DNA from 3 places in the Mesorhizobium sp. WSM4823 genome. Region 1 is predicted to be linked to each of the others. Evidence: predicted binding sites of a transcription regulator. Region 1 holds the regulator's gene; each other region holds the start of a gene.
The links. Region 1 encodes PhoB, which activates phosphate uptake and scavenging genes when phosphate is short. Its sites were predicted from a motif close to TGTCATNNANCTGTCAT; they were not measured.
Positions count from the first base shown of each region.

Region 2: the regulator PhoB is predicted to act here: its motif matches at 1,713-1,729, upstream of AC0L26_RS20095 (PhnD/SsuA/transferrin family substrate-binding protein).
Region 3: the regulator PhoB is predicted to act here: its motif matches at 3,406-3,422, upstream of ppk2 (polyphosphate kinase 2).

Region 1 is NZ_JBVVQL010000003.1:195,386-205,434, reverse strand. Features, by position in the region: gene AC0L26_RS09640 (PstS family phosphate ABC transporter substrate-binding protein) at 1-348, shown strand, start outside; gene pstC (phosphate ABC transporter permease subunit PstC) at 470-1,858, shown strand; gene pstA (phosphate ABC transporter permease PstA) at 1,851-3,464, shown strand; gene pstB (phosphate ABC transporter ATP-binding protein PstB) at 3,478-4,293, shown strand; gene phoU (phosphate signaling complex protein PhoU) at 4,331-5,035, shown strand; gene phoB (phosphate regulon transcriptional regulator PhoB) at 5,052-5,741, shown strand; gene AC0L26_RS09610 (ROK family protein) at 6,032-7,279, opposite strand; gene xylF (D-xylose ABC transporter substrate-binding protein) at 7,547-8,587, shown strand; gene AC0L26_RS09600 (sugar ABC transporter permease) at 8,749-10,049, shown strand, end outside.
Region 2 is NZ_JBVVQL010000008.1:1,914-11,962, forward strand. Features, by position in the region: gene AC0L26_RS20090 (phosphonate ABC transporter ATP-binding protein) at 1-714, opposite strand, end outside; gene AC0L26_RS20095 (PhnD/SsuA/transferrin family substrate-binding protein) at 796-1,653, opposite strand; gene AC0L26_RS20100 (alpha-D-ribose 1-methylphosphonate 5-triphosphate diphosphatase) at 1,773-2,954, shown strand; gene phnF (phosphonate metabolism transcriptional regulator PhnF) at 2,951-3,736, shown strand; gene AC0L26_RS20110 (phosphotransferase enzyme family protein) at 4,103-5,092, shown strand; gene AC0L26_RS20115 (aspartate aminotransferase family protein) at 5,103-6,431, shown strand; gene fabG (3-oxoacyl-ACP reductase FabG) at 6,631-7,404, opposite strand; gene AC0L26_RS20125 (ABC transporter substrate-binding protein) at 7,726-8,865, shown strand; gene AC0L26_RS20130 (ABC transporter ATP-binding protein) at 8,894-10,021, shown strand; gene AC0L26_RS20135 (ABC transporter permease) at 10,024-10,049, shown strand, end outside.
Region 3 is NZ_JBVVQL010000002.1:155,913-165,961, reverse strand. Features, by position in the region: gene hemB (porphobilinogen synthase) at 1-687, shown strand, start outside; gene AC0L26_RS05630 (nucleotidyltransferase family protein) at 741-1,037, shown strand; gene AC0L26_RS05625 (HepT-like ribonuclease domain-containing protein) at 1,108-1,389, shown strand; gene AC0L26_RS05620 (dihydrofolate reductase family protein) at 1,550-2,194, shown strand; gene ppk2 (polyphosphate kinase 2) at 2,379-3,299, opposite strand; gene AC0L26_RS05610 (aldo/keto reductase) at 3,577-4,620, shown strand; gene AC0L26_RS05605 (glycosyl transferase family 90) at 4,654-5,625, opposite strand; gene AC0L26_RS05600 (hypothetical protein) at 5,831-5,989, shown strand; gene AC0L26_RS05595 (DUF982 domain-containing protein) at 6,044-6,277, opposite strand; gene AC0L26_RS05590 (GntR family transcriptional regulator) at 6,363-7,028, opposite strand; gene AC0L26_RS05585 (multidrug efflux MFS transporter) at 7,206-8,465, shown strand; gene AC0L26_RS05580 (DUF423 domain-containing protein) at 8,507-8,881, shown strand; gene AC0L26_RS05575 (hypothetical protein) at 8,954-9,118, opposite strand; gene AC0L26_RS05570 (hypothetical protein) at 9,176-9,319, opposite strand; gene AC0L26_RS05565 (LacI family DNA-binding transcriptional regulator) at 9,462-10,049, shown strand, end outside.

The DNA.
Region 1 (10,049 bases):
ATTGTCCAGAAGCTGGAAGCGAACCCCAATGCCTTCGGCATCTTTGGTTTCTCGTTCCTTGACCAGAACGCGGACAAGCTGCAGGGCCACAAGGTCGACGGCGTCGAGCCGACCTTCGAGAACATCGCATCCGGCAAGTATGGCGTTTCCCGCTCGCTCTACATCTATGCCAAGAAAGAGCATGTCGGCGTCATCCCCGGCATGCAAGAGTTCATCGCCGAGTATACCTCGGAGGGTGCATGGGGTCCTGAGGGTTATCTGGCCGACAAGGGTCTGATCCCGCTGCCGGACGCCGAGCGCGCCACGTGGGCCGAAAACGCCAAGGCCCTGAAGGGCATGGGCTCCTGATTTTTTCGGGGTCCGGGCAAATATCCGCTCTGATCCTCATGCTCTAAAGCACAAAGCGCGGGACCAACGTCCCGTGCTTTGAGCCGGTGGATGGCCGGCGGTCGAGGGGACGTCCTGAATCATGGTCGGTTATCTCGTTGTTCTTCTGTTAGTTTTGGCTGCTGCGGCCTATTGGATAGGCCGCACACGCGCCATTGCCAGTGTCAATGGCGACGTCGCGCGGCTGCATTCGCTGCCTGGGCAGCATGGCATGTTTCTGGCGCTCTTTGCTGCCGGTCCCGCGCTGCTTGCGATCGTGTTGTGGTCGATGGTGACGCCGGGAATTGAATCGTCAATCGTCGCCGACCGCTTCTCCGCCGAGTTGTCGGGAATGGGCATTCCGCAAGTCGAAGCTTTCATCCGCGACGCTCGTGCGATGGCCTTTGGCGGGCTTGTCGGCTTCGCCGATCCTACGAAAGAGGCAGCCGCGGCCGTCTACAAATCGATCCATGCGACCAGCGCCTGGATCATCTGGGCCGTCGCGCTTCTGCTTTCCGCGTCCGGATTTTACTGGGCCTATTCGCGCATCGCACAGGCCTACCGGGCGCGCCACGTGGTCGAGCGCGTTCTTCGCGCATTCTTGATCACCTGTTCGGCGGTCGCGATCCTGACGACGATCGGCATCGTCCTGTCGCTCATCTTCGAATCCTTGCGGTTCTTCCAACAGGTGCCGCTCTATAAATTCCTGTTCGGCACGCACTGGTCGCCACAGAGCGCCTTTACCGGCGCCGGAGCGGAAGCCGGGGCGGTCAACCAGGACATTTTTGGCATGGTGCCGCTCTTTGCCGGCACGTTGCTCATCACCTTCATTGCCATGCTGGTAGCTGCGCCCATCGGGCTGATGGCTGCGATCTATCTTTCGGATTACGCTTCCAAAAGCGTCCGCGCGGTCGCAAAGCCGGTGCTGGAAATCCTCGCCGGCATTCCGACTGTCGTCTATGGCTTCTTCGCCGCGCTGACGGTTGCACCCTACTTCCGTGGTCTCGGCGAAAGCCTGGGCCTCAACGTTGCGTCAGAATCCGCGCTCGCCGCAGGCGTGGTCATGGGCATCATGATCATTCCCTTCGTTTCCTCGCTTTCCGATGATGTGATCAACGCCGTTCCGCAATCGCTGAGGGACGGTTCCGCCGGCCTCGGCGCGACCAAGTCTGAAACCATCCGAAAGGTGATCCTTCCCGCGGCCCTTCCGGGCATCGTTTCGGCGATGCTGCTCGCCGTCAGCCGCGCAATCGGTGAAACCATGATCGTGGTCATGGCGGCGGGGCTGGCAGCTAATCTCACGGCGAACCCGCTCGAAGCCGTCACCACCGTGACGGTGCAGATCGTGACGCTGCTTGTGGGCGATCAGGAGTTCGACAGCGCCAAGACGCTTGCAGCCTTCGCGCTCGGCCTGGTGCTGTTCTGCATCACGCTTACCCTCAACATCGTCGCTTTGCGCGTCGTCCAGAAATACCGAGAACAATATGACTGATGCGATCTCGTCATTCGGCGTCGTCGGACGCCCCGTCAGCATTCATACCGACGATGCCGCGAAGGCGCGGCTGAAGGGCCGTTACCGCACGGAAACGTGGTTCAAATGGCTTGGCGCCGCAGCCGTCGCGTTGGCCGGCCTCTTCCTTGTGCTGCTTCTGTCGACGATCGTCACGCAGGCGATCCCGGCGCTGCGGCAGAACTATTTGACGCTGCCGATCGATCTTTCGGCGGCCAAGGTCGACCCGGCGAAACTCGATGCCGTCAACTACGACGCCATCGCCCAGGAAGCGCTTACGGCAAAATTTCCGGATGTGACGAGCCGTCAGGACAAGCGCCTGCTGCGCGGGTTGATTTCCACGGGCACAGGCGTGTTCCTGCGCAAAGATATCGCTGCTGATCCGGGGATGCTCGGAAAAACGGTGGACTATGCGGTCCCACTTGACGATTTTGCCGATCTTTATCTCAAGGGTTTGCTTGCCGACGTCGGTTCGGACGAAGCGATTTCGACAAGCGTCACGCCTTCGCAAACCAGCGGCGACATCGATCTGACCTTCGGCGACGATGCCATGCTGGCGCTGGCGCGCGGCCATGGTGCGACCGAAGGCGAAAACGGCATGCTCATGCTGACGAGCGGCGCGTCGTCGCTGCTGGTCGCGTTCAATGGCGGCACGGTCAAGCTGACCGCGCTGTCGCCTGGGGCCAACGGGACGGCGATCGCAAAGGGCACGGTGATCGAGGCGCTCGACAGCACGACGCCCGCCGCGAGTGGCCAGGCATTCCTGCGCGTCATCAATACGCCGGAAGCATCGCGAAAGATTTCGGACAAGACGATCGTCTGGCTCGATACGCTGAAGAGCGCCGGCCTGATCGAAAGCCGGTTCAACTCGATCTTCTTCTTCACCGGCGCAAGCCGCGAGCCGGAATTGGCTGGTGTCTGGGGCGCGGTCGTCGGTTCGTTCCTGACCATGATCGTGACGCTCGCCATCGCATTCCCGATCGGTGTTTCGGCGGCGATCTATCTTGAGGAATTTGCACCCAAGAATCGACTGACGACGATCATCGAAGTGAATATCAACAATCTGGCGGCGGTGCCCTCGATCGTCTTCGGCCTGCTTGGACTTGCCGTATTCCTGAATTTCTTCGGCCTGCCGCGCTCGGCCCCGGTGGTCGGCGGCATGGTGCTGGCATTGATGACCCTGCCGATCATCATTATCGCCTCACGCGCTTCGCTGCGCGCGGTGCCACCGTCGATCCGCGAGGCAGCTCTTGGCATCGGAGCGTCCAAGGTCCAGACCGTATTCCATCACGTCCTGCCGCTGGCGATGCCGGGCATCATGACCGGCACCATCCTCGGCATGGCGCATGCGCTGGGCGAAACCGCGCCGTTGCTGATGATCGGCATGGTCGCCTTCATTGTCGACATTCCCGGCGGCTTCACCGATCCCGCGACGATCCTGCCGGTGCAGATATTCATGTGGGCCGATTTCCCGGAAGCTGGATTCCAGCAGAAGACTTCGGCGGCGATTTTGATTTTGCTGGTGTTTTTGGTCATCATGAATGCCATAGCGGTGATACTGCGCAGGCGCTTCGAGCGGCGCTGGTAAGGAGTTAGAGGATATGAACATCATGACGGAAGCCAGCGTCGAACAGAAACTGAATAGCGGAACCAACGAACCTTCGATCAAGATGAAGGGCGAAAAGGTCTCTGTTCATTATGGCGAGAAGCGCGCTCTGTTCGACGTGGATCTCGATGTCCGCGAGAACCAGGTGACGGCGTTGATCGGCCCATCGGGTTGCGGCAAGTCGACCTTTCTGCGTTGCCTGAACCGAATGAACGACACGATCGACATCGCACGGGTAAGCGGCAAGATCACGCTCGACAACGAGGATGTCTACGACCCGAAAATCGACGTCGTCGAGCTGCGGGCTCGCGTCGGCATGGTGTTCCAGAAGCCGAACCCGTTTCCGAAGTCGATCTACGAAAACGTCGCCTACGGTCCGCGCATTCACGGTCTGGCCAGGAGCAAGGCGGAGTTGGACGGCATCGTCGAATCGAGCCTGAAGAAGGCCGGCCTGTTCAACGAGGTCAAGGATCGCCTGCTCGAGTCGGGCACCGGCCTTTCCGGCGGACAGCAGCAGCGCCTGTGCATCGCGCGCGCCATCGCGGTGTCGCCGGAAGTGATCCTGATGGACGAGCCCTGCTCAGCGCTCGATCCGATCGCCACCGCCCGCGTCGAGGAGCTGATCGACGAGCTGCGTCAAAACTACACGATCGTCATCGTCACCCATTCGATGCAGCAGGCAGCGCGCGTGTCGCAGCGAACGGCGATGTTCCATCTCGGCTATCTGGTCGAGGAAGGCGCGACCGACAAGATGTTCACCAACCCCGACGACAAGCGCACCCAGGACTACATCACCGGCCGGTTCGGCTGAGCGGTCCGGCGGCGAATTCGAACACGAGGACAGCATCATGGGTGAACATACCGTCGCCTCCTTCGACGAGGAATTGGAACACATCGACAGGCTGATCCGTGACATGGACGAGCTTGCCGCCGCGATGGTAGCTGCGTCGATCCGCGCATTGCTCGCGTCAGACAATGCGATGGCGCAGCGCGTCGTCTCGGACGATGCCATCATGGATGCCCGGCAGCGCGAGCTCGACGACAGCGCGATCACACTGATCGCCAAGCGGCAGCCGATGGCGCAAGACCTGCGCGCCGTGGTTGGCGCAATCCGGATGGCCGGCGATCTGGAGCGCATCGGCGACCTGGCCAAGAACATAGCCAAGCGGGTCAGCGCAGTCGGACAGAGCGCCACGCCGCGTAATCTCTCGCATGGTATCGACGCAATGGCGGATCTCGTTCTCGAACAGCTCCGTGGCGTGGTCGAGCACTACGTGTCGCGAGACGCCAACGCGTTGAAGGAACTACGCGCCGCCGACGAGAAGGTCGATGTCAAATACACGGCGGTTTTTCGGGAGCTCCTGACCTACATGATGGAGGACCCTCGTAACATCACCGCCTGCACGCATCTTCTGTTCTGCGCCAAGAATCTCGAGCGTATTGGCGATCATGTAACCAACATCGCCGAAAACGCCTACTATGTCGTGACCGGACAGCAATTGCCGGCGGATCGCCCGAAGCTCGACGAAACGACGACGGCGCCGGCGACATGACGGGGGTGACCGATCGATGATCGCGCCGCGCATCATGGTGGTGGAGGATGAAGAGCCGCTGGGCGTCCTCCTCCGCTACAATCTGGAATCCGAAGGCTATCAGGTCGAGGTGGTGACACGCGGCGACGAGGCCGAAATCCGGCTGCAGGAAAACGTGCCCGATCTTCTGGTGCTCGACTGGATGGTGCCGGCAGTTTCCGGCATCGAGCTTTGCCGGCGTCTTCGGGTGCGTCCCGAAACCGAGCGGTTGCCGATCATCATGCTGACCGCGCGCGGCGAGGAGAGCGACCGGGTGCGCGGCCTCTCGACCGGGGCCGACGACTATCTGGTCAAGCCGTTCTCGACACCGGAATTCATGGCCCGGGTCAAGGCGCTGCTGCGCCGCGCCAAGCCGGAAGTGCTGTCCAGCGTGCTGAAGGTCGGCGACATCATGCTCGATCGCGAATCGCACAGGGTCTACCGCAAGAAGAGCGAGATCCGGCTCGGGCCGACCGAATTCCGGCTGCTCGAATTCATGATGCGGCACCCCGGTCGCGTCTTCTCGCGCAGCCAGTTGCTCGACAATGTCTGGGGCGAGACGATTTACATCGATGAACGCACGGTGGACGTCCATGTCGGGCGGTTGCGCAAGGCGGTCAACAATGGTCGCATGCCCGATGTCATCCGCACCATCCGCGGCGCGGGCTATGCGATCAGGGAAGATTAGTTCCTCGGCGCGTAAGTTCTGACAGGTCGGGCGTGCGGATCGCATGCTCTGCGATTAGCCGAAACGCTCCTCACTCGTCATCCTGGGGCGGAGCAAGGAGCGAAGCGACGCGGCGCAGACCCCAGGATCCATGCGGCGACTTAAGTGCGCTGCTGCGATCCAGAATTCTGCTCCGCTGCACTCCTCGGCTAAGGTTACGGCATGGATCCCAGGGTCTCCGCGACGGAGCTTCGCTCCTGCTTCGCCCAGGGATGACGAAGTTAGGAATTCGCGCGCTCTTTCGGGTCAACTCAGGCCACGTCCTTCCTGCTCGTGCCGGACTTTCCTTGCGCGCCCGGCGCGAAAATCTCCTGGTCGACGAAATTCAGCGCCTGCATGGCGCAGCCTTCGCGGATCAGCGGCAATTCGTTCGGCTCGGTGTCGAAGGAAATGGAACCCGAATGCTGGCCGCCGGCGGTCTGGGCGATGGCTTCGCGCAGGGCCGGCTCGATCAGGTCGAAGGCGGCAGCGCTGGCGCCGACCATGGCGACCGGCGCTGGATCTATCAACGCGAACAGGCTGCCTAGCCCGAAGCCGAGCGCTTCGCCGGCCTTGCGGTAGGCTTCGCGCTCCGGTCCGTCCGCCTCGCGCGCCCGTGCCGCCAATGCCCGCATGTCGGCATCGCTGACATCGGCGACCGGTTCGGCATTCTCGCTCAATTGCCTTGCATTGCGCCAGATGGCGTAGTTCCCGGCATAGGCTTCGACGCAGCCGCGCCGTCCGCAGCGGCAAAGCGCGCCGCCCGGCCGATGGATCATGTGGCCGAATTCGCCGCCTGAGGAATGGGTGCCGGTGAACAATTCGCCTTTCAACACCAACCCCATACCGATGCCGTGTGAGAGCAGGATGGCGATGAAATCGTTGCGGTAGCGATCCGGGTCGCGCCAGCGCAGCGCCACGGCCATCATGTTGCAGTCGTTTTCCATGATGGCCGGGATGCCGAATTCGCGTTCAAGAATGTCGGCGAAAGCGATGTTCGTTTGCGGCGTGATCGGCGACCACAACATGGCGCGCGCATGGGAATCGGTAATACCCTGGATCGCCAGTGCGATGCGGGCGACGCTTTGGACGTCGAGGCCGGGATCTTCGAGCCGTCGCCGGACGATGGCGACACATTCGCCGATCAGCTCGTCGCGCGACATGGTCAGCGTGTCCAGCCGGCGCTGTTCCTCGGCGACGACTTGTCCGGCATAATCGATGACGGCGACCGACAGGAAATTCAGCGACAACACGACGGCCAACACCGCTGCCGCTTCCGGATTGAGGCCGAGGCCGACCTGCGGCCGGCCGCGTTTCAGCGAAACGGCCTCGCTCGCCCTGCTCTCGGTCAGGATGCTTTCCTGGATCAGGTCTGAACAGATCGCCGATATCGTCGAATGGCTGAGGCCGGTGGTTGCCGCGATCTCGGTTCGCGATGGTTGGCCGGCCCGGCGTACGGCCGAAATCACCATCGCCCGGTTGCGCCGGCGCAAATCGTCATGACGGATTCCAACCGACATCCTGTTGCTTCCTCCCTGTCACCGCGGCGACTCATAAATCGGAAGCCGTCGATAATGTCGGACAAATAGTGGCAGAAGCAGAAGCCGCTGTCACGGTTTATTCCGAGGCTCGAAAAAAAGCCGGAAAGCCATCAAAATCCATCAGAATTGATGTTGACAGCGCTTCGGCGTTGGATCAGTGTTTTTTCGAGGCTCGAAAAAATAGAGCCTTTGTGCCGACCCTCGGGTCAGTCTGGTCGCGCCGCACGCGGTGCAGGGAGGAATATCATGAAAAGATTCACAGCCGCCATTCTGGCGGGGGTCGCCATGTCGCTGACGCTCGCATCGGTCGCACAGGCCAAGGACAAGGTCATTGGCGTTTCGTGGTCGAATTTCCAGGAAGAGCGTTGGAAGACCGACGAAGCCGCCATGAAGGCGGCGATCGAGGCCGCCGGCGACAAGTATATTTCAGCCGATGCGCAGTCCAATCCCGGTAAGCAGCTGACCGATGTCGAAAGCCTGATCTCGCAGGGCGCCAATGCACTGATCATCCTGGCGCAGGATGCCTCGGCCATCGGGCCGGCGGTGCAGAAGGCCCTGGACGAAGGCATTCCGGTCGTCGGCTATGACCGGCTGATCGAGAACAAGGACGTGTTCTATCTGACTTTCGACAACCAGGAAGTCGGCCGCATGCAGGCCCGCGAAGTGTTCAAGGTAAAGCCGGAGGGCAACTACGTCTTCATCAAGGGTTCCGGCGCCGATCCGAATGCCGATTTCCTGTTCGCCGGCTCCATGGAAGTGCTCAAGGATGCCATCGACAGCGGCAAGATCAAGAATGTCGGCGAGGCCTATACGGACGGCTGGCTTCCCGCCAATGCCCAGAAGAACATGGAACAGTTCCTGACCGCCAACGACAACAAGGTCGACGCGGTGGTTGCCGCCAATGACGGCACCGCCGGCGGCGTCGTCGCGGCACTAACGGCGCAAGGCCTGGCCGGATCCGTCCCGGTATCGGGTCAGGACGGCGATCATGCGGCGCTGAACCGTATCGCGCTCGGCACACAGACCGTATCGGTCTGGAAGGACGCGCGCGAGCTCGGCAAGAACGCTGCCGAGATCGCTTCGCAGCTGGCCGATGGCAAGCAGATGACCGACATTGCGGGCGTCAAGGACTTCACCACGCCGGGCGGCAATGCCGTCAAGTCGCTGTTCCTGACACCGATTGCCATCACCAAAGACAATCTCAACGTTGTCATCGACGCCGGCTGGATCAAGAAGGACGAAGTCTGTGCAGGCGTCGCCGCAGGCAGCGTTGCGGCCTGCAATTGATCTGGACAACTTCGCAGGGAAACGAACGCCGCGGCTGTCAGGCCGCGGCGTTTTTCGAGAGGCTTTCCACTTCAAATGACTTCCGCTTTAAATGACTGGGGAAAGCAAATAGCATCCTGTTCCGGCATCCGCGCCAGACGGCAACCCGGTCGGAGGACATCATGACCGACACGGCATCCAACTCACCGGTGGCCAACACGGCCGAAGACCGGGCGCGCGAATCCGAGCTCAGCGCAGTCGGGCGGTTCCTCAAGGCAACCGAGCTCGATATACGCATGCTCGGTATGGTCGGCGCGCTGCTGGTCATCTGGGTTGGAATTCACATCCTGTCGGGCGGGCTTTTCCTCACGCCGCGCAATCTCTGGAACTTGTCGGTGCAGACCTCCTCGGTCGCGATCATGGCGACCGGCATGGTTCTTGTCATCGTAATGCGCAACATCGATCTTTCGGTCGGCTCCGTCGAAGGCGTGATCGGCATGGTGATGGGCGTGGCCCAGGCCGAATTCCTCATCCGCGTCTTGGGATTTCAGGTTGGAAATCCCTGGATATGGATCATCGCACTTGCTGCCGGCGTGGTGCTCGGCCTCATGATCGGCGCGCTCCAGGGCTTCATCATCGCCTATCTCGAGGTTCCGGCTTTCATTGTGACGCTGGGCGGCTTGCTGATCTGGCGCGGCATGGCGTGGCTGATGACCAGCGGGCGCACCGTCGCGCCGCTCGACGCCACCTTCCAGCTCATGGGGGGCGGGCCGCGTGGCTCGATCGGCGCAACCGCAAGCTGGATCGTCGGCATTCTGGCCTGTATGGCCGTCGCCTTCATGCTGCTCAACGGCCGGTCGCAGCGCAAGCGGTTCAAATTTCCACTGCGCCCCGTCTGGGCGGAGAGCTTGCTTGGTGTTGTTGCCTGCGCCGCCATCCTCGGCGCCGTCTGGATCGCCAATTCCTATCCCTGGCCGGTCGGCATCGTTCGCCAATACGCCCAACGGAACGGCATCACCGTCCCCGAAGGCGGGCTGTTCATCGCCCATGGCATCGCCATACCGGTGCTGATCGCGGTCGCAGTCGGCATCGTCATGACATTCATTACCAAGCGTACGCGTTTCGGCCGCTATGTCTTTGCCATCGGCGGCAATCCGGAAGCGGCGGAGCTCGCCGGCATCAACACGCGCTGGGTGACGATGAAGGTGTTCATGATCATGGGCGTGCTGGCCGCAATCAGCGCGGCGATTGCATCGGCTCGCCTCAATGCGTCGACCAATGCGCTGGGTACGCTGGACGAGTTGCTGGTCATCGCCGCCGCCGTCATCGGCGGTACATCGCTGGCCGGCGGCTCCGGCACAGTGCTCGGCGCCATGCTGGGCGCGCTTCTGATGCAGTCGCTGCAGTCCGGCATGGTGCTGCTCGGCATCGATTCACCGCTTCAGAGCGTCGTCGTCGGTGCCGTCCTGGTGATCGCGGTCTG
Region 2 (10,049 bases), on a different contig from region 1:
CACCTGCGCCGTCGGCCGGTCGAAGAAGACCTTGCCCGCCTTGAGCGCTATCAAACGATCGGAATAGTCGAGAGCATGCTCCATGTCGTGCGTGGTGTAGACCAAGGTTATCGCTTGTTCTTGAGTGAGTTGGGAGAAAACGCGCATCACATCATGTCCAGCTGCCGGATCGAGACTTGCCGCCGGTTCGTCTGCTATCAAAAGCTTCGGACGCCGGATCAACGCCCGGGCGATCGCCACCCGCTGCGCCTGCCCTCCAGAAAGCGCGTCGGCGCGGGCGCCTGCCTTGCCGAGAAGCCGCACGTCGGCGAGTGCCTGCATTGCTTCCTCGCGCCAGTGTTGCTTTGCGATGGAATGGTGCCAGCCGCGCCAGCCGCCGGGCAGCCCGAGCTTGCCCTGCAGGACGTTTGTAAGAACGGATTGGCGGCTGACCAATCCGTGGTGCTGGAAGACAAATCCGATCTGCCTGCGTATGCGCCGCAGTTGGGCGACGGACGGCGCCGAGCGGAAGCTTTCGCCGAGGGTGACGACCTCGCCATCGCTCGACGGTAAAAGACCGATGAGGCATTTGAGCAGAGTGGATTTTCCAGCGCCGTTCGAGCCAATCAGGGCAACCCGTTCGCGCGATGCTATGTTGAGGCCGATATTGGAGAAAATGATCTTTCCGTTCGCATAGCTCTTCGCAAGATCGTGCGCGCGAATGATTGCTGTCATGTTGACCTCTTGGCCCAGACCGGGATTACGACGTAGGCCGGCGGTAACCGCCGGCCTTTACGATGAAGCAAAGAGCAGACCTCAGTTTACGAAGTCGGTGAGGGTCTCGATTCCGATCGTGCGGTACATCGAGCGGACGTAATCGTAGTCCGAGTCCCTGACGTCCGTCAGGAAGAAACCGCCCTTGAATTTCTGGTTGTCCTCCCCTGTCAGGATCGCTTTCATCAGCTCGTTGCCCTTCTTCGCAAAGGCATCGCGGACCTTGGCGAATACGTCTTCTGAAATGTCCTTGCGAGCGACAAGAATGTCGTTCGGCAGATCGCGGCCCCGTGCGATTACCGAGAAGGCGGTGTCGGGGAACGCTTCCCGGACCGAGTTCAGGTAGCCAAAATTCAGACCGATAGCAGCGATGTCGCCGCGGATGAGAGCCTCAGCCGCGATGTTGCGCGATATGATCACTGGTTCGTAATCGGTGGCGTATTTCAGGTTGAAATCGGCCAGCGCCTGCGCGGGGCCGAGGTGCTGGGAGGTGGAGCCGACCGAACCGAATGCGATCTTCTTGCCCTTCAGGTCTTCAATCGAGCGGATAGGTCCATTCGCCAGCACGGCGATCTGAGCGAAATAATCGGGGCGCTGCCAGGCAACAACAATCTTCGGTTGGCTCAATTCCTTCATGACCACGTATTCAGCAGGACCTGTCAGGACAAGATCGACCTGCCCGGAATTCATGGCCTCGACGGCAGTGGTCCGCGAGCTGACCGGAAACAGCTCGATATCGAGACCGGTCGCCTCTTCGAGAGCGGTCTGGAAAGCGCCGAATTCCTGCTGAAGAGCTTCCAGCCCCTCCATGTCGGTTACCGCGAATTTCACCGATTCCGCAAAAGCCGGAAGGGCGGTGGCGAGTGTTATGGCGAGTGCGGTTGCGATGGTGCGGATCATCATTTTTCCTTTGCTGTATAGACAGGAAACTGTTACCCGCTTACCCGTATACGCAGCAGATGACGTGCTCGTGACATTTCGTCGGCGCCTCCGGCAGCCTTTGCTTTTTGAGGGATACAGTGAACTGGCACATCCAGGGTGGTCGCATCCTTACCGACCGGGGGCTTGAAACGGCGGACCTGGGCATCACGGGCGGGATACTGTCAGAGGCACAAGCGGCCAATGCATCCACAATCGATGCCGATGGTCTGCTCGTGCTTCCGGGAATCGTCGATATCCACGGCGACGGCTTCGAGCGGCAAATCATGCCGCGGCCGGGCGTCCGCTTCGACACCGCATTGGCGCTGAAAGATACGGACCGCCAGCTTGTCGCCAATGGCGTAACCACGGCCTTCCACGGCGTCACGGTGTCATGGGAACCCGGACTTCGCTCGCTCGACGCTGCCAAACAACTGGTCGACGCCCTTTGCGACCTCCGCGATACTCTTAGCTGCGATACGCGTCTGCATCTGCGCTGGGAAACCTTCGCGCTTGATCAGATGGCGCAGGTCGTACAATGGCTGTCCCTTTCGCCACGACCGATCATCGCTTTCAACGATCATACAACCGGGTCGGTAATGAACGGCACGATCGCCCGCAAGATCGGCCAGATGGCGGAACGGTCCGGCTTGAGCCGAGAGGATTATATGACGTTGCTCGACCAGATTTGGTCCCGCCGGACCGAGGTGGCGATCGCGATCGAGCAACTGGCCGCGACCGCACGGGCCAATGGCAATGTGCTTCTTGCCCATGACGAAGCATCGCCCGAGGAACGCATATATTTCCGCGCGCTCGGCGCAAAGGCCTCGGAATTTCCACTGACGCTCGAAACAGCGAAGGCCGCGCGGCAAATGGGCGAGGATGTGATCCTCGGTGCGCCCAACGTCGTGCGCGGCGGCAGCCACAATGGTGCACTAAATGCCACAGAAGCCATCAGAGCCGGGCTCTGCACCGTGCTGACCAGCGACTACCACTATCCTTCGCCTCTGCATGCGGCCTTCAGGTTGTCTTCGCCAAACGCCAGCGACTTCCCCTTGATCTGGAATCTGATCTCGGCAAACCCGGCTCGGGTAGCCGGCCTAGACGATCGCGGCTCGCTTGTTGCCGGCCGCAGGGCGGATCTGATCTTGGTCGATGCCGGCGATCCAGCGCATCCGCATGTGGTGGCCACCATGGTTCATGGACAAATTGTCTATTCCTCTGGACTCTCCCGCGTAGACCGACGGTCGGCACAACGATCGCCGGTGAACAGGGCTTCATGAACCAGAATACGAAAGTTCCAACACTACACGAGCGCAGCGGCAATCGCCTTCTGGTCTTTGACGGGTTGGTCTTTCGGCCACGCAGCGATACGCCAATCTGGCAGCAGATCTACGATCACATCTTCAATCTGATCGAGAGCGGCAGTCTTGCGCCGGGCAGCCAACTTCCCGGAGAAACGCATCTGGCGGAGAAACTCGCGGTCACCCGCATTACGCTTCGCCGGGCGCTGCAGCAATTACAGCATGAGGGCCACCTCACCGCCCGCAAGGGCGTCGGTATCTTCGTGCGAAACCTGCCCTCGACATTCACGGTTCGCGACGGACAGCGCTTTCTCGACAATTTCGAAGCTCACGGCCAGGAAATCGGCACCCAGACGCTGCTGGTTTTCCGCGAACCGGCCGGAGCGGCCGTGGCGGAGCGGTTGCGTCTCGCACCTGATACCACCATCATCCGGCTGTGCCGGATAAGAATGTCCGATAAGCAGCCGGTTTACGTCAATACCAAGGTCTTCCCGGCCCATCTCTTTCCCGACTTCGAGCAGAGATACGATGTGCGTCAGTCGGTGACCGATGTTTTCCGCGCGCATGGCATCGAGAATTACCGGCGAGCCGAGACACGTATCAGTGGCGGCTTTGCATCCCCCGATGAAGCGGAGATCCTGCGGCTGACGCCGGGGACACCGGTATTCCGCATCAATGCCGTCAACGAGGACCGCAACGGCGTACCAATCGAGTGGACCCGCGGCTCCTGGCCGCTGACGTCAGTCGAATTCGTGTTCTGATTCTGGCGCATTGCCCTTCCTCAAGCGAGTGTCGGAACATCCAGCCGGATCCATTGCCAGAGCCGGCCGGCTGGCAGATTCTCTTCGCCCTCGAATGGCGGCATGCTCGTCAAATCGGCCGTAGCTGTCTTTGATTGATAAAGACCCCGTTGTTCAGCGTACTTCCAACCCTATGCCGTCTTTTAAAGGGCACTGGTGCTGCCGAGCCGATTTAAAGGGCTAGCGCACGATCCCACTCGCGATCCGCCGATTTGGCCAAGGCGAACGGCGGTTGGCTGCAAAAGGCGAACAGGCTCTAATATTTATGTTGCAATCCCAACATTTTTGTTGTTTTTCGACCAAACGTGCGCCGAAAGGGCCTTAAATATGTTGTACGATGCAGATTTTCTTTTGAGGTTGCAGCAGGGGCTGCAAAAGCTTCTTCCTGTCTGGGATGTATCGCCAAACGCCGATCTCGTTTTGTTGACGATCTCCGAGAACGCGACATTCCGCATCGTCAATTCTGGTGCTGAGCGCGACCTCGTCGTCCGGGTCCATCGGCCCGATTATCATACGGAATCCGAGATTCTCTCGGAACTAGACTGGATCAATGCGCTAAGCCTGGATGGGATTGTTGCGACACCGAAACCCGTCGCCGCTCGCGACGGTCGTCTCCTGCACGCCTTTTCCGACGGGGAAACGACCCGACATGCCGTAGCCTTTGAGTTCATGTCGGGCAAAGAGCCGGATGCTGGATCGGATCTGGTGAAGTGGTATCGGATGCTTGGCGAGATCAACGCTCGCTTGCATGCTCATAGCCGCGAATGGACCCGGCCTAAGCATTTCGTCCGAAAGACCTGGAATTTCGACCGGATTGTCGGCGAGAACGCCTATTGGGGCGATTGGCGCGCGGCCCTTGGTCTGACACCCGAGGGAATGACCATTCTTGAACGCACCTACGCCCTGCTCGAAGCGCAGACGGATGCTTATGGTTATGGTGCCGACCGTTTCGGCCTCGTTCACTGTGATATGCGCGCCGCCAACCTGCTTGTCGATGGTGAGCGTCTGGGTGTGATCGATTTCGACGATTGCGGCATCTGCTGGTTTGCCTATGACTTCGCCGCCGCAATCAGCTTCATCGAGCATGAGCCCAATGTTCCCGATCTAATGGCTGCTTGGCTTGACGGTTACAGACGCGTAGCGCGGTTCGAAGCGGAGCATGAGAAGGCCTTACCTATGCTGATTATGCTGCGTCGCATGCAGTTGACCGCCTGGATTGCCTCACATTCGGAAACGCCCACCGCCCAATCCCTGGGACCGTCCTATACCGATGGCACGGTGATGCTGGCAGAGCGCTATCTCGGCGCCATTGCATGAGGAGATGCAGATGAACGTAGCGCCTAAGGAAATTCTCGATCTCAATCGTTTCGATGCGACGCGAACCGACGGATTTCCACCGGAACTTGCCGAACGGGTGGCCAGGCGCCAATCGAGCTTCGGAGCCTCGTCGGTTCTCTTTTACGAGCAGCCGATCGAAATGGTGCGCGCTAACGGCGCCTATATGTACGACGTAAATGGACGCCGGTATCTCGACGTCTACAATAATGTGCCATCGGTCGGCCACTGCCACCCACGGGTGGTGGAGGCGATTGCCAGGCAGGTCGGGCAATTGAACATCCACACGCGATATCTGAACCGCGTTGTCGAGGATTACGCCGAAAAGTTGCTCGCAACCTTCCCGTCGCCGCTCGGGAATTTAGTGATGACGTGCACTGGTAGCGAAAGCAACGATCTTGCGATGCGGATCGCCAGGATCGGGACGGGTGGCGAAGGCTTCATCGTCACCGAGACGGCCTACCACGGCAACACGGCACTGGTGACGGAGATATCACCCTCTTCACTGCGCAGGCGCGAACCCGCGTTGTTCGTCGAGGTGATCCCGGCGCCTACAGCCCATGACGACATGAGCGTTGAAGACAGTTTTGCCGCATCCGTCGAGCAGGCAATCGCCAAATTGCGCGTGCGCGGCCTGGCGCTTGCAGGCATGATTGTCGACACGATCTTCTCGAGCGACGGCATCTATGCAGATCCGCCGGGCTTCCTCAAGACGGCCGTCGATATCGTGCATCGCGCAGGCGGGCTTTTCATCGCCGACGAGGTTCAGCCCGGTTTCGGTCGCACTGGCGGCGGGCTATGGGGGTTCCGGCGCCATGGTATTACGCCCGACATCGTCACCATGGGCAAGCCGATGGGCAATGGTTTCCCGATGGGCGGCGTGGTCACGCGGCCTGACCTTTTGAAGATGTTCTGCGAGGAGACTGGGTACTTCAACACGTTCGGCGGCAATCCCGTCGCCGCCGCCGCCGGCCGCGCCGTTCTGGAGGTGATCGAGGAAGAGGGGCTGATAGAGGCGGCGCGCAGTGTCGGCACCGGTTTCCGGCAAGCGCTGGAGGCGTTGCGTATGGCTCATCCGCAAATCGGCGATGTGCGTGGCGCTGGGCTGTTTATCGGCCTTGATTTTATTGACCCAGAACAGGTCGCGCCGGACGCCGCGCTTACCACACATGTCATCAACGAGATGAAGCAAAACGGTATTCTGATAGGTGCCGCCGGCAAATTCGGCGCGACGCTCAAAATCCGCCCGCCACTCTGCTTTTCCAGCGACGATGCGGCTGTGTTTGTCGCAACGCTCGACACGATTCTCAAAGCAAGGTAAAAACCCGGCACCGTTTCCGCGTCTGGTTCAGACCGCCGATAAAATCCTCAAACCTCCCCTTCGTCACGGCCAACTTGAGTTGACCATCCATAGGGCTCTGAAAAGGAGGATCCTTGGCTCCAAGTCGAGGACGGTCCGCGGGTGGCAGAAGGGTTTGTCATCACCGAAAACCGGACGCGGCTTTCGGGCCCGGTTCTCATCAGGCCATAGCTTCCAGCGCGCCGAGTGATTCAGGCAGCACCTGTCCGCCATCGACCACCAGGGTCTGGCCCGTGATATAGGCTGCTTCCTCGGAAGCGAAGAACAGCGCGGCGTTTGCGATATCCGACACCGTGCCAAGCCGACGCATCGGGATGGAGGCTTCCATTTTCGCGATGTAGTCGCTGCCCATGCCATCGAGACCCTCGGTGAAGATGTTGCCGGGCATGACGGCGTTCACGGTGATTTTCTTCGGCGCAAGCTCAATTGCTGCCGTGCGCATGAATCCGAGTTGGCCCGCCTTGCTGGCACCGTAATGCGACCAGCCGGGAAAACCGGTGATTGGCCCGGTGATCGATGAGGTGATGATGATGCGTCCGCTACCTGCCTCGGTCATGGCGGGCAGAGCGGCGGAAACGCTGAGGAAGGTGCTTTTGAGGTTAGCCGTCATGACATGGTCGAAATCGCTGGCCGTCATGTCCCCGAGCTTGGCGGCCGGAAAGATGCCGGCATTGGCGCAGAGCACGTGAATGCCCCCGAACCGTGAGATCGCGGCTTCCACCGCAGCGGCGCATCCCTCCTCGGTACTGACATCGGCGGCGATGCCTGCCGCGTTCGCGCCAATCTGAGCCGCGACCTGATCGGCGTCACTCTGGTTGCGAGAAACGACCAGGACGTTGAGCCCAGCTTCTCCGAAGCGCAGCGCGATACCCTTGCCGATGCCGCGGCTGCCGCCGGTGACGATGACTGTCTTCCCCTGTAGTGACTTCAACATTTTCTCTCACTTTTTGCGGGTGGACTTATCAGCTTCGTGTACGAATTGCCTCAAATATGCGCTCAGAGATCAAAACATAGACATTTTTGAACTTTGATTGCTCAAAATAAATGCGAAATATTTCAGTTATTTAGCTCACATAGGCATGGCTTCAAATCACTGAACGCAGACATTGTACCCTTATTTCGGAAACTAGAATGGCGCACAAAATTTTTGTTGTAAAGCACACATCCTTGAGACACACTTGCAACATTGTATGATTACGCAATGAGCCTTGCACGTTTCAAAACCAAGGCTCGTCAAGAAAATAGGGGAACGATCATGATGAAATTTTCCAGACGGCACGTGATGCAGATGATGAGCGCGGCAACCTTAGCCGGTCCGCTGGCGGGTGCCGGAAGCGCTTTCGCCGCGCGCGAAAAGGAGCTGAATATCCTCTGCTGGGAGGGTTACAATTCCTCGCAGGTGCTCGATCCCTTCCGCTCCAGCCAGGGCGCGACGGTGAAAGCTGAGAGTCTCACCAACGATCCTACTATGATCAACCGCCTGCGGGCTGGAGAGACCAAGATCTGGGATCTGATCAACGTCAACAACCCTTGGGCGCGCAAGGTCATGGCACCGGCCGGGCTGATCAAGCCCCTTCCGCGAACTGAATTCGAGCCCTTTTTTGACGCCATGCTTCCGCAGTTCAAAGCGCCGTACCAGTGGGCGATGAGTGAGGACGGCAAGGATCTGCTCGGCATGACGCAGCGTTTCGGTCCCTACAGCTTCGTCGTCAATACCGACAAGATCAGCCGCAGCACGGCGGAAGAGCAGGGCTGGGATCTGTTCAATGATGCATCGCTTGCCGGCAAATACGGTATCCAGGAATCCGACGACTGGAACGTCTTTGACATCTTCATGGTCGCCGGCATCAATCCGTTCAAAATTCACAGCGAGGACGAATTCAAGGCGTTTTCCGCTGCTGCTGAAAAGGTGTTCAAAGGCGCCAAGATGGTTGGCGACATGGCTTCGCTCAATCAGGCGCTGGTTTCCGGTGAAATCGACCTCTACATGACGGGTGGCACCTACTCCATCTCGCCCGCCCGTGCGGATGGCTATGCGAACATGCGTGCCATTACTCCGCTGAAAGGCCCTATCGATGGCAAGGGCGGCATTTCCTGGATCGAGATCACTTCTGTCGTCAACAATCCGGACATTTCGCCCTTAGCGACAGAGTTTCTGAAATATGTTCAGGCACCGGACGTCGCTCATACGGTTGCCTTCGCAGAGGGCACGTTCAACCCCGTCAGCCAGATGGGCAATCCGAAGTGCTTCGAGCTCTTCACCAAGGACGAGCTGGAAGCGATTCAGTGGGACAGCCTTGAAGAAGAAATGGAGCGTTCCGCCCAATACGACATCGTCCCTGATTACGACAAGGCGCTCGAATTGATGACCGCCGCCAAACGTCTTCGCGGCTGATCGGCCCCGTACTGACGGAGTGAAAGATATGAGTCTTGCGATGATCGTGCCCGTGTCGACTGCCTTTTCCGCGCAAGTGAAAGAGGCTGAGAAGACTGCAGCACCGGTGCTGCAGCTTGTTGGCATCAAGAAGATCTTCGGAGATTTCGCCGCCGTCGACGGTATCGATGTCGATATTAGAGAGGGCGAGTTCGTCACGATTGTTGGCCCGTCCGGATCCGGCAAGACGACGCTTTTGCGCATGCTGGCCGGTATGGAAGGGCCGACGCATGGCTATATCACGCTACGCGGAGAGCTGATCAACGACATGCCGGCCGACAAACGGCCGACGTGTCTGGTCTTCCAGTCTCTGGCACTTTTCCCCCACAAGACGGTCGGTGAGAACATTGAGTTTCCGCTCAAGGTGCGCAAGATGCCCGCAGCAGAGCGTAAGGCCCGCGCGCTGGAGCTCATGCGAATGTTGCGCCTGCCGGAGCATTATTACGGCAAGAATGTCATGCGCTGCTCAGGTGGTGAAAAGCAGCGCGTCGCCCTCGCCCGCGCCTTTGCTTACGATCCCGACGTGCTGTTCTTCGACGAACCATTGTCCGCGCTCGACTACAAGCTGAAGAAGGCGCTTGAAAAGGAGCTGAAGGATCTACATCGCGAAAGCGGCAAGACCTTCGTCTACATCACCCATTCGCTCGAAGAGGCGATGGTGATGTCCGACCGCGTCGGCGTCATGAGCCATGGCAAGATGGTGCAGATCGGCACGCCCGAAGAAATCTACACCCGGCCCGCCAATCGGTTCGTCGCCGAGTTCTTCGGCGAGGTCAACAGCTTCGCCGTCACCCGCAGTGAAACCGGAATCTGGCGGCAGAGCGATGGCGGCCCCCTCGCCGTCGGATCTGTCGATGAAACGATCGGTGATACCGCCACCGTCATCGTCCGCCCAGAAACCATGCGCTTCGTAATGGCTCCGGCCACCGCCGACAATGTCATCATCGGCAAGATCTATAACGAATACTCGCTGGGATCGCGCATGCAATATCAGGTCCATTCCGGCGAGCGGATTTTCCTCGTAGAGGCGCCGCGCGCGGCTGCAACCGGTCTTTCAGCCGGCGATACGGTGGCGATCGGTTGGGATGTGGGTGACGCGATCGTGGTGGGAGATTGACCATGGCGATTGCCACCGCCGATGAAAT
Region 3 (10,049 bases), on a different contig from region 1:
GTCATCAACCGCGCCACGCGCGCCATCAAGCACGCGGTGCCCGAGATCGGCATCATCACCGACGCAGCGCTCGATCCCTTCACCTCGCACGGCCACGACGGCATCTTGCGCGACGGTATCATCGTCAACGATGAGACAGTGGAACAGGTGACGGCGGCGGCCGTCATCCAGGCCGCGGCCGGCGCCGATATCATTGCCCCGTCCGACATGATGGATGGCCGCATCGGCGCCATCCGCGATGCGCTCGACGCCAATGGTTTTCAGGATGTGGCGATCATGTCCTATGCGACGAAGTTCGCCTCCGCCTTCTACGGACCCTATCGCGAGGCGGTCGGCACCGCCGGCCTGCTCAAGGGCGACAAGAAGACCTACTATCTCGACCACGCCAATTCCGACGAGGCCGTGCGCGAGGCCGAGCAGGACCTCGCCGAGGGCGCCGACATGCTGATGGTCAAGCCCGGCCTGCCCTATCTCGACATCATCCGCAGGCTGAAGGACGAATTCCGGATGCCGACCTTCGCCTATCAGGTGTCGGGCGAATATTCGATGATCAAGGCGGCCGGCGCCAATGGCTGGATCGACGGCGACAAGGCGATGCTGGAATCGCTGCTAGCCTTCAAGCGCGCCGGCTGCGATGGCATTCTCACCTATTTCGCGCCCGAAGTGGCGGAAATGCTGAAGGGGTAGATACTCGCAATCATTTTGGGATTTTGATGCAATCCGCTAGAATGGATGGACCCATGAGCAGGAATGAGGTCATCGAACGGTTGCAGAGAAACGCAGATGCGATCAACGGCATGGGCGCGACTTCGCTTTATCTGTTCGGGTCGGCGGCGCGGGACGATGCACAACCGGACAGCGATCTTGATCTGTTCATCGACTATGATCCGGCGCGGCGCTTCTCTCTGATCGATCTGGTCGGCATCAAGCAATTTCTGGAAGAAAAGATGTCAACGGAAATCGACATCACCACACGCGACAGTCTTCATCCTATGCTGAAGGCCGAGATCGAACAATCGGCCGTGCGCGTATTCTGATGGCAGTCCGCCGGATTGAGCCGATCCTAACCGAGATCATAGCGGCCTTGGATGGCATCGGCACACTGCCATCGCCGGCAAGACTCTGGACGACTTTCGGGATGACTGGCTGCTTCGTCACGGGGTAGAGCGCGGAATCGAGATTATTTCCGAAGCCACCCGGCACATCCCGGACGATTTGATCGCTCTTGTTCCAGAAATTCCCCGGAAGCAGATTCGTGGAGTAGGCAATATTTTGCGCCACGAATACCACAAGACTTCCGACGCTATCGTCTGGACCGTGGTGACAGACAGTCTGTCGCCGCTACGCATAGCTGTCGAGCGTATCCTCGAGGCATCGCAGCGCGAGTAACTGCAGCTGCAATCACCGGTCTTGACTCGGTCCTAATGCGGCTGGCCCAAACGAGCCGCCCATCGCTCGGCGGCGATTCAAAATACCGCTTGCAAAATGCAATCAGTTTAGCTAGAGCAATACCGCTTGCATTTCACAACTGGTTATCGAGGAGGTACCTATGTCCAGACTTCGTGTCAACGCTTTCACCCTGTCGATCGATGGCTTCGGCGCCGGTCCCGACCAGGACCTGAAAGAGCCGCTGGGCGTCGGCGGGGAAGCCCTGCACAATTGGATGTTCGGCACCCGAACCTTCCGCAACATGTCCGGCGACGATCGCGGGACGACCGACACGGACGACGGGTTCGTGGCGCGCAGCTTCGAAAACGTCGGAGCGTGGATAATGGGCCGCAACATGTTCGGGCCGATCCGCGGCGAGTGGCCGGATGAAAGTTGGAAAGGCTGGTGGGGAGACAATCCGCCTTACCATGTGCCGGCCTTCGTGCTCACCCACCATCCGCGCGATCCTATCGTCATGGAGGGCGGCACGACCTTCCATTTCGTGACTGACGGTATCCACTCGGCGCTGGAAAAGGCGAAAGCAGCTGCCAATGGCAAGGATATCCGGCTCGGCGGTGGCGTCGCCACGATCCGGCAATATCTCAGGGAAAAGCTCGTCGACGACATGCATCTGGCGATCTCGCCGATGCTGCTCGGCTCCGGCGAGAACCTGTTTGCCGGCATCGACATGCTCAAGCTCGGCTACCGCTGCAGCGAGCAGGTCGCGACGCCGAATGCCACGCATTTCATTATTGAGCGCGCTTAGTTCTCATTGCGGGCGCGGCCCTCGGCGCCGTGACCCTTCGTGCCCCCCTCTGTCCTGCCGGACATCTCCCCCACACGGGGGGAGATCGATGTCGCGCGGGCTTTCGCCAATCATCAGCGTTGCAAGAATCGCGCCGGGGGCGCGAAGGAATGCCGCCGATCCAGCCTTTAGCAGTCCCCGCTCCTCAATATTTCTCCGGCACGTAGAGCTCGCGCGGCAGCACCTGGCGCTCGTATTCGGGATTGAAGACGCGCTCCGGCAATATGATTTCCTCGTGCGGGACTTCCTCATAAGGCATCTGCTTGAGGAGATGGTCGATGCAGTTCAGCCGTGCACGCTTTTTGTCGTTGCCCTCGACGATGAACCAAGGCGCTTCGGGAATGTTGGTGCGGGCGAACGTCTCTTCCTTGGCCTTGGTGTACTGCTCCCAGCGCACGCGCGACTGCAGGTCCATCGGCGACAGCTTCCACTGCTTCATCGGATCATGGATGCGCATCTGAAATCGCATCTGCTGCTCCTCATCGGTGATGGAGAACCAGTATTTGACCAGTGTGATGCCGGAACGGACAAGCATGCGCTCGAACTCCGGCACGTCGCGGAAGAACTCCTCGACCTGATCCGGCTCGGCAAATCCCATCACCCGCTCGACCCCGGAGCGGTTGTACCAGGAGCGGTCGAACAGCACGATCTCGCCGCCTGCCGGCAGATGCGGGACGTAGCGCTGGAAATACCATTGCGACTTCTCGCGCTCGGTCGGCGCCGGCAAGGCGACGACGCGGCAGATGCGCGGATTGAGCCGCTGGGTGATGCGCTTGATGACGCCACCCTTGCCGGCCGAGTCGCGGCCCTCGAAAACCACCACCAGCTTCTTCTTGTGGTAAGCCACCCAGGACTGCAGCTTGATCAATTCGGACTGCAGCGTGATCAGGTCGCGAAAATACTGCTGGCGATCCATCGAGGGCGGATGCGCTTTCTTGTAGATCTTGGCGATTTCCAGCGACAGCGCCGGTTCCGACATTTCCAGCTCGTAGTCTTCGTCGAGCGTGTCGGCTAGCTCCGCCTCCAGCCAATCCTTGGCAGGAGAATTCTGTTTAGCTTCGGTCATTTGCGCTGCTCCGCGTGCGAGCCCATGTCGGCTTCTGGCCGGGCGCCTGCCTCCCGGTCAACCGAGCCGGAGACGGAACCCTGAGCCGACTTGATATAGACCCGCAATGACGGTTTTATTGCAGTCGGCCTGTGCGTCGGCCGGCCAAATCCGTGAGATTTGATCGACCCGCCCGCCACGGCATGGGCGACAAGCCTTGCAAGTTGTCCTACAAATGCCAGCTCATTTCGGGCTATCTTCGAGCCAGCCCTTCTCAACGCAATTGCGAGGATCTGACATGGAATACCGCACTCTCGGCCGTTCAGGGCTGAAGGTTTCGACGCTGACCATGGGCACCATGACCTTTGGCGGCGCCGGCGCATTTTCGGCGGTCGGCAAGACCGATCTCGACGAGGCGCGCCGGATGATCGACCTCTGCATCGATTCCGGCGTCAATCTCATCGACACCGCCAATGTCTACTCGAACGGGCTTTCGGAAGAGATCATCGGCGAAGCGCTCGGCGGCAAACGCAAGGGCGATGTGCTGATCGCCTCCAAGGCGCGCATGCGGATCGGCACAGGCCCCAACGACGAAGGACTGTCGCGCTACCATCTGATCCGCGAGTGCGAAAAAAGCCTGAAGCGCCTCAGGACCGATGTCATCGACATCTATTTCCTGCACGAATGGGACGGCACGACGCCGCTCGAGGAGACCATCGCCGCGCTCGACACGCTCGTCACTCAGGGCAAGATCCGCTATGTCGGCTGTTCCAACTATTCCGGCTGGCAAGTGATGAAGGCGCTGGGGATCAGCGATCGTCAGCACCAGCCGCGCTTCGTCACCCAGCAGATCCACTACACGCTGGAAGCGCGCGAAGCCGAATATGAACTGCTGCCGATCTCGGTCGACCAGGGGCTCGGCGTGCTGGTGTGGAGCCCGCTCGCCGGTGGATTGCTGTCGGGCAAATACCATCGCGACCAGGCCACCTCCCGCCAGCTCAGCGGCTGGAAGGAACCGCCGATCCGCGACGAGGACCGGCTGTGGAGGATCGTCGACGTGCTTGCCTATGTCGGCAAGAACCATGGCGTGTCGGCCGCGCAGGTGGCGCTTGCCTGGCTGCTCGGCCGGCCCGCGGTCAGCTCGCTAGTGATCGGCGGCCGGACCGAAGCCCAGTTCAAGGACAATATCGCCGCTGCAAGCCTGGTGCTTACCGACGATGAGCGCGCACGCCTGGATGCTGTGAGCAGGCCTCCGGTGCTCTACCCCTATTGGCACCAGCAGTTCACGGCAAAAGACCGGTTCGGTCCGGCCGATCTGGTTCTCGACCGGGATGCTATCTGACAAGGGGCGGATCAGATCGAAGATCGCCGCGAGCTAGCCCGAGATAAATCGCCAGACCTCGGGATCAGGCTTGATCTGGCCGCTGAGCACGAAATATTTGTAGAGTACGAGCAAGCAGATCGCCTGCTCGGCCCGCTCGTCGGCGAACTTGCGGCAATAGGCGTTGGCCGCGGCAACAATGCGTTCGGCCTCGGTCGGATGCCGTTCGAGATACTGCACCCGCTCGGCAAGATCCGAAAAATCCGGCGCGAGCGGCACATAGTGCACGTCAGCCACGAGTTCGCTTTCGGCGAACCATGTCTCGTATGTCGGCGGCGGCATCAAGCACAGCGAATTCGAACTCATTATCCATTTGAGGTTGGTCGCCACATCATTGCCTTCGAGCGAAATGATGTAGCGATAGCGTCGCTGCTGATCGATGCTCAGATATGGCTTGCGGTATTCCGGCGCAGCCGTCGGCCTGGGTGTGCCGACATCGCAAGAGGGCAGATCGCGCGCGACCTCCAGAAGCAAGGTCCGTATCGGATTGTTGAGCTCGCCGCGCCAGACGGCGACCGGCAGTTTGTCCGCGAAGGCAACATCGTCGGCGGGCATGTGGAAGTGGCGGAACTTGTTGAGCTTGAACAGGACCCCGTTCCTGTTGTCTCCGGCGATCGGCCGATCCTTGACGATAGAGGGCATCGCAGGCACTTCGATGACGTCGCCGAATTCGAGGTCGATGCGCAAATCGGGATCGAAGTAGCGGGTGAATTCCTTCAGATCGTAATAATACATGCTCCGGTCTGTCGGCAGCCGGCTGACCGGCACCGCATCGGCACTCGGCGCGAAGGCGTCCTGCAATCTGTTATAATAGTTGAGACGCGCGCGGACCGATCCGTCCGAAAGCTTGGCCCGGTCGAGCAGCCCGGCGAGCCTGCGGCGGAACAGCGCCTGCGGCGCAATATCGCGCATGGCATTGCGCGCATAGTAGAAAAGCCTCTGTGCGTTTCTTCGAAGCGTGGCCATCAGTCACTTGGTAAAAAACAGGTGAGCTTGTTATCTGTACCCCAGTCTCTCCTACACCATTGTGCCAGCCATCTTGCAAGCCCGGAACCGCGTGCAGCCGGCTTGCCGGCTGTCTATGGAGCAGATCGGCCTTTGCGGTGTTGTATTTGCAGTCCAATGCTCCTAGGCAGGGCTAACAGCCTTCAGGATGGCGAAAGGAAGAGATATGGCGCGAGCACCGAATTACGGCCAGGAACGCAAGGAACGCGACCGGCAGAAGGCCGCCAAGAAGGCGGAAAAGCAGGCGGCCAAGGTTGCAGCCAAGGAGCGTTCGAAGCCCGAAGACGAGACCACGTCCGAAACCGAAACGGAAACCGCAGAGTAAACGCATCCGGGCCGCGAGGCGGATCGGATTTGGCCTAAGCACCTCGCTGCGTCTTCAGACCGGCGCCTTGTCGCTGACGAAAACATTCACTTCGCGCGCGGCGGCTATGAAGGCGCGCCTTGCGATCATGGCCGGCTTGTCGCCGGCCAGCGCATCATGGCAGGCCTGTAGCGCTTCGCGATGTTTTGGACTGCGCTTGCCGGGCCAGTTGTTGAGGAGGTAATCGGAAGCCTCCCGGACGGTCCGCAAGAGCTGAGTAGTTCCCGCCGCGCCCGACTTGACGGTCACGGGTGTTTCAAATCGGTTGTTTTCCATCGCCGCTCTTACGCCATCGGCGCGCGCGAAGCGAGGGCGAAAGTGATTGCCTCCGCAGTCAGGCCGCGACGACGGCAAATCCCCTGGCCCGCAGGCCACGCCGGTCATTGTGCAGCGATGTCACCAGCCGGTCGCGGCTGCCGACGATATGGGCCGAAAGCCGCCGTGCCGCCTCACCGGCATCGCCGGCCCGCACCGCTGCCAGGATAGCGTGGTGCTCGGCCCAGGCACGGCCGAGTGCCGCCTCGTCGCGCACCTCCAGCCAGCGGGCGCGCGACAAGCGCGTCATCGCACCGCGGACCGCCCTGTACAGGAACTCGTTGCCGGACAGCCGTGCCAACTCAATGTGGAAATCCATGCCAACGCGGTGCCATTCCTCGCGCGGGGTGCCGGCGTCGCAGGAGTCCAGCATCGCCTCAATGATTTCGACGGCGCTCCTGTCCTCCAGGGCACAAGTCAGTTTGACCGCCGCGACCTCGACCGCCTCGCGATACACTGCGATCTGCTCGATCTCGGCGAGATTGATGGGTGAAACGGTCCAGCCGCGACCGTCGCGGCAGACCAAGCCTTCCGTCTCGAGCCGCAGCAATGCTGCCCTGACCGGCGTGCGCGAGGCGCCGAAGCGGCTTTCGATCCAGCGTTCCGTCAGCCGCTCGCCCGGACCGACCTCGAGGCCGAGGATCATCTCGCGAAGCCCAATTTCGACATTCTGCATTTGCGACATGGCGGCTCCGTTCCGGCCATTTGTGCAGGCGATCCGGTCGCTGGCCAGCGTTGCCGATCACGTTTGAGAGGGCCGCATTGACAGCGGCCGGGCTTGCGTTCATGACGGATACCAGTTTGGTATCCCAAAATGGTATCCGCAGCAAGTTGTCGACTGGCTTGCCGGATAGGACACGACATGCCGCAAGAAGCCACTCTCGCCGCGCAAGACGCCTACAACATCCACTGGCGCCGCAATCTCGCCGTGTGCTTTGCCGGCTCGTTCAGCACACTCGTCGCCATGACGCTGCTACTGCCCTTCCTGCCGCTCTATGTCGAGCAGCTGGGCGCCGAGGGCCATGCGGCTGTTGTGCAGTGGTCCGGCATCGCCTACGGCGCCACTTTCTTCGCCGCCGCGCTGGTGGCGCCGCTGTGGGGACGGCTGGGCGACCGCTACGGCCGCAAACTGATGCTGATGCGCGCCAGTTTCGGCATGGCCATCTGCATGTCGCTGACCGGCATGGTGGAGACTGTCTGGCAATTGGTGTTGCTGCGCCTGCTGATCGGTTTCGCCGGCGGCTATTCCTCAGGCTCGACCATTCTCGTCGCCATGCAGACGCCGAAGGACCGGTCCGGCTGGGCGCTCGGTGTGCTGTCGGCCGGCATCACCGCCGGCGCTCTCGTCGGTCCCCTGCTCGGCGGCGCGCTGCCGCCCCTGATCGGCATCCGCGCCACCTTCCTGCTCGCCGGCGGCGTCATTTTCCTGGCGTTCCTGGCAACGACCTTTCTCATCAAGGAGAACCCTCACCCGGCAGCCGACAAGGCTGCTTCGACTGAGAAGCCGCAAGGCGGCTGGTCGCAAATCGAGGACAAGCGCCCCATAATCGCCATGCTGGCGACCGGCATGCTGCTGAGTTTCGCCACCATGTCGATCGAGCCGATCATCACGGTCTATGTCCAGCAGCTCATAGAGGATCAAAGCCTGTTAACGCTGACCTCCGGCGTCGTCATGTCCGCGACGGCACTCGGCGCCATCCTGTCGGCCTCGCGCCTCGGCAAGCTCGCCGACCGCGTCGGCCATTGGAACGTCGTCATCGGGGCGCTTGCCGTCTCGGCGCTGCTTTTGATCCCGCAAGCCTTCGTCACCCAGGGCTGGCAGCTCGTCGGCCTGCGTTTCCTGATGGGGCTGGCGCTTGGCGGTCTCTTGCCCTGCATCACCAGCGTCATCCGCCACAATGTTCCAGACGGCGTCGGCGGCAATGTGCTCGGCCTATCGATCTCGGCGCAGTATGTCGGACAGGTCGCCGGGCCACTGCTCGGCGGTTTCGTCGGCGGTCATTTCGGCATGCGCGCAGTGTTTCTCGGCACGTCCGTGCTGCTGGCGGGCGGAGCTGCGTATAACTGGCTGGTCCAGTCGCGCCGCGCGCGCGACATTCTGGTGCAGACTGGAAAGGCGTGACACCGTTTGCGGGCCATCATTACTTCACGGAGACCAGAAACATGAGCACGGCCGAGCAATCAGCAAGCGGCAGCGGCCGCATCCTCGTTTTCGCCGGCGGCTTGTGCGGCGCGGCCGGCGTGGCGCTGTCCGCCGCAGCGGCGCATCTGGGCGGTGCATTCGTCGGCACGGCCGCATCCTTCCTCATCATGCATGCGCCGGTTTTCCTGGCTGTCGGACTGCTCGGCGCAAACCGGCTGCTGCGGAGCGGAAGCCTCGTCCTGCTCGCCGGGCTGGTCTTGTTCGCAGGTGATCTCCTCGCTCGCGACTTCCTCGGCGGGCGGCTTTTCCCGATGTCGGCGCCTATCGGCGGCACCTTGCTCATCGCCGGCTGGCTGGCGATCGCCGCCTCGGCTCTGGTGCGTCCGCGCTCCTGAGGGGCGTTCCCTCCCCGCCTCAAAGTGCAGCGCTTGCGGGCAACGACCGGGTTCGTTCCGGTCAAACGACGGTCAGTCGGACGATGGCCTATCCTGCCGGCTTTCGGGCCGGACCGGCAGGTCGCGATTGCGTGCAGCCGGCTTGGTCAGGCGGCGGCGCTCCGGACTATCGGTGGCCGGCGAGATGCCCCAATAGTTGCGATAGATGTCTTCAAACAGATGATGGATCGGATGCATAGCTAGGCTCCTTCATCTTGAATCGATTCAATCGACAGGCCCAAAATGCCGTGCCGATCAGCTCCGCTTGCGCTCCACGAAAAAACGCAGATCGCGGACCCACGGACCGGTGTTGCCGCGACGTTTCCGGGTCGCCGCGTTGGAGGTGATGCTCCAGTCGTTGCGATAGATGTCTTCGAACAGATAATTGACAGGGTGCATGGCTGTCTCCTTCCTGAATCGATCCAATCGGCAGCTGACGCCAATTTGGATCGATTCAAAGATACACCCAACTCACCCGATGTCAAGCAAAAATTTGAATCGATCCAACAAAGGTGCTAGATAGCTGCCCGGAGGCAGAAAAATGGCGTCATCCACCGAAGGCAATGCAAGACCCATCCGACTGGCCGACATCGCTAGGGCGGCCGGGGTTTCGCACGGCACCGCTTCCAATGTGTTCAGCCGCCCCGAGATCGTGCGCGAGGAAGTCCGCGAACGGGTCAAGGCAGCGGCCGAGGCGATGGGCTATGCGGGTCCGGACCCGAAGGGCCGACTGCTGCGCGCCGGCAAGGTCAACGCGATCGGCGTCGCCACGACCGAGCCGCTGTCCTATTTCTTCGACGACCCTTTTGCCCGCGCGATGATGGCCGGGATTTCCGAGGCATGCGACGCCACCGGCGCCGGCATCGCGCTGGTATCGGCCGGCAATGAGGAGAAGCTTGCCTGGAACATCCAGAGCGCGCTGGTCGACGGTTTTATCCTGTTCTGCATTGAGGGAGGTCCGCGCCTCGTCGAGCTGACACGCGAACGAAAGCTCCCCTTCGTCGCGCTCGAACTCGGCTCGGAAGATGACACCGTTTCGGCGATCGGCGTCGACAATGTTGCCGGCGCCCGCTTGGCGGCGCAGCATCTTGCCGAGCTCGGGCACCGGCGCTTCGCCGTTCTGGCGCTG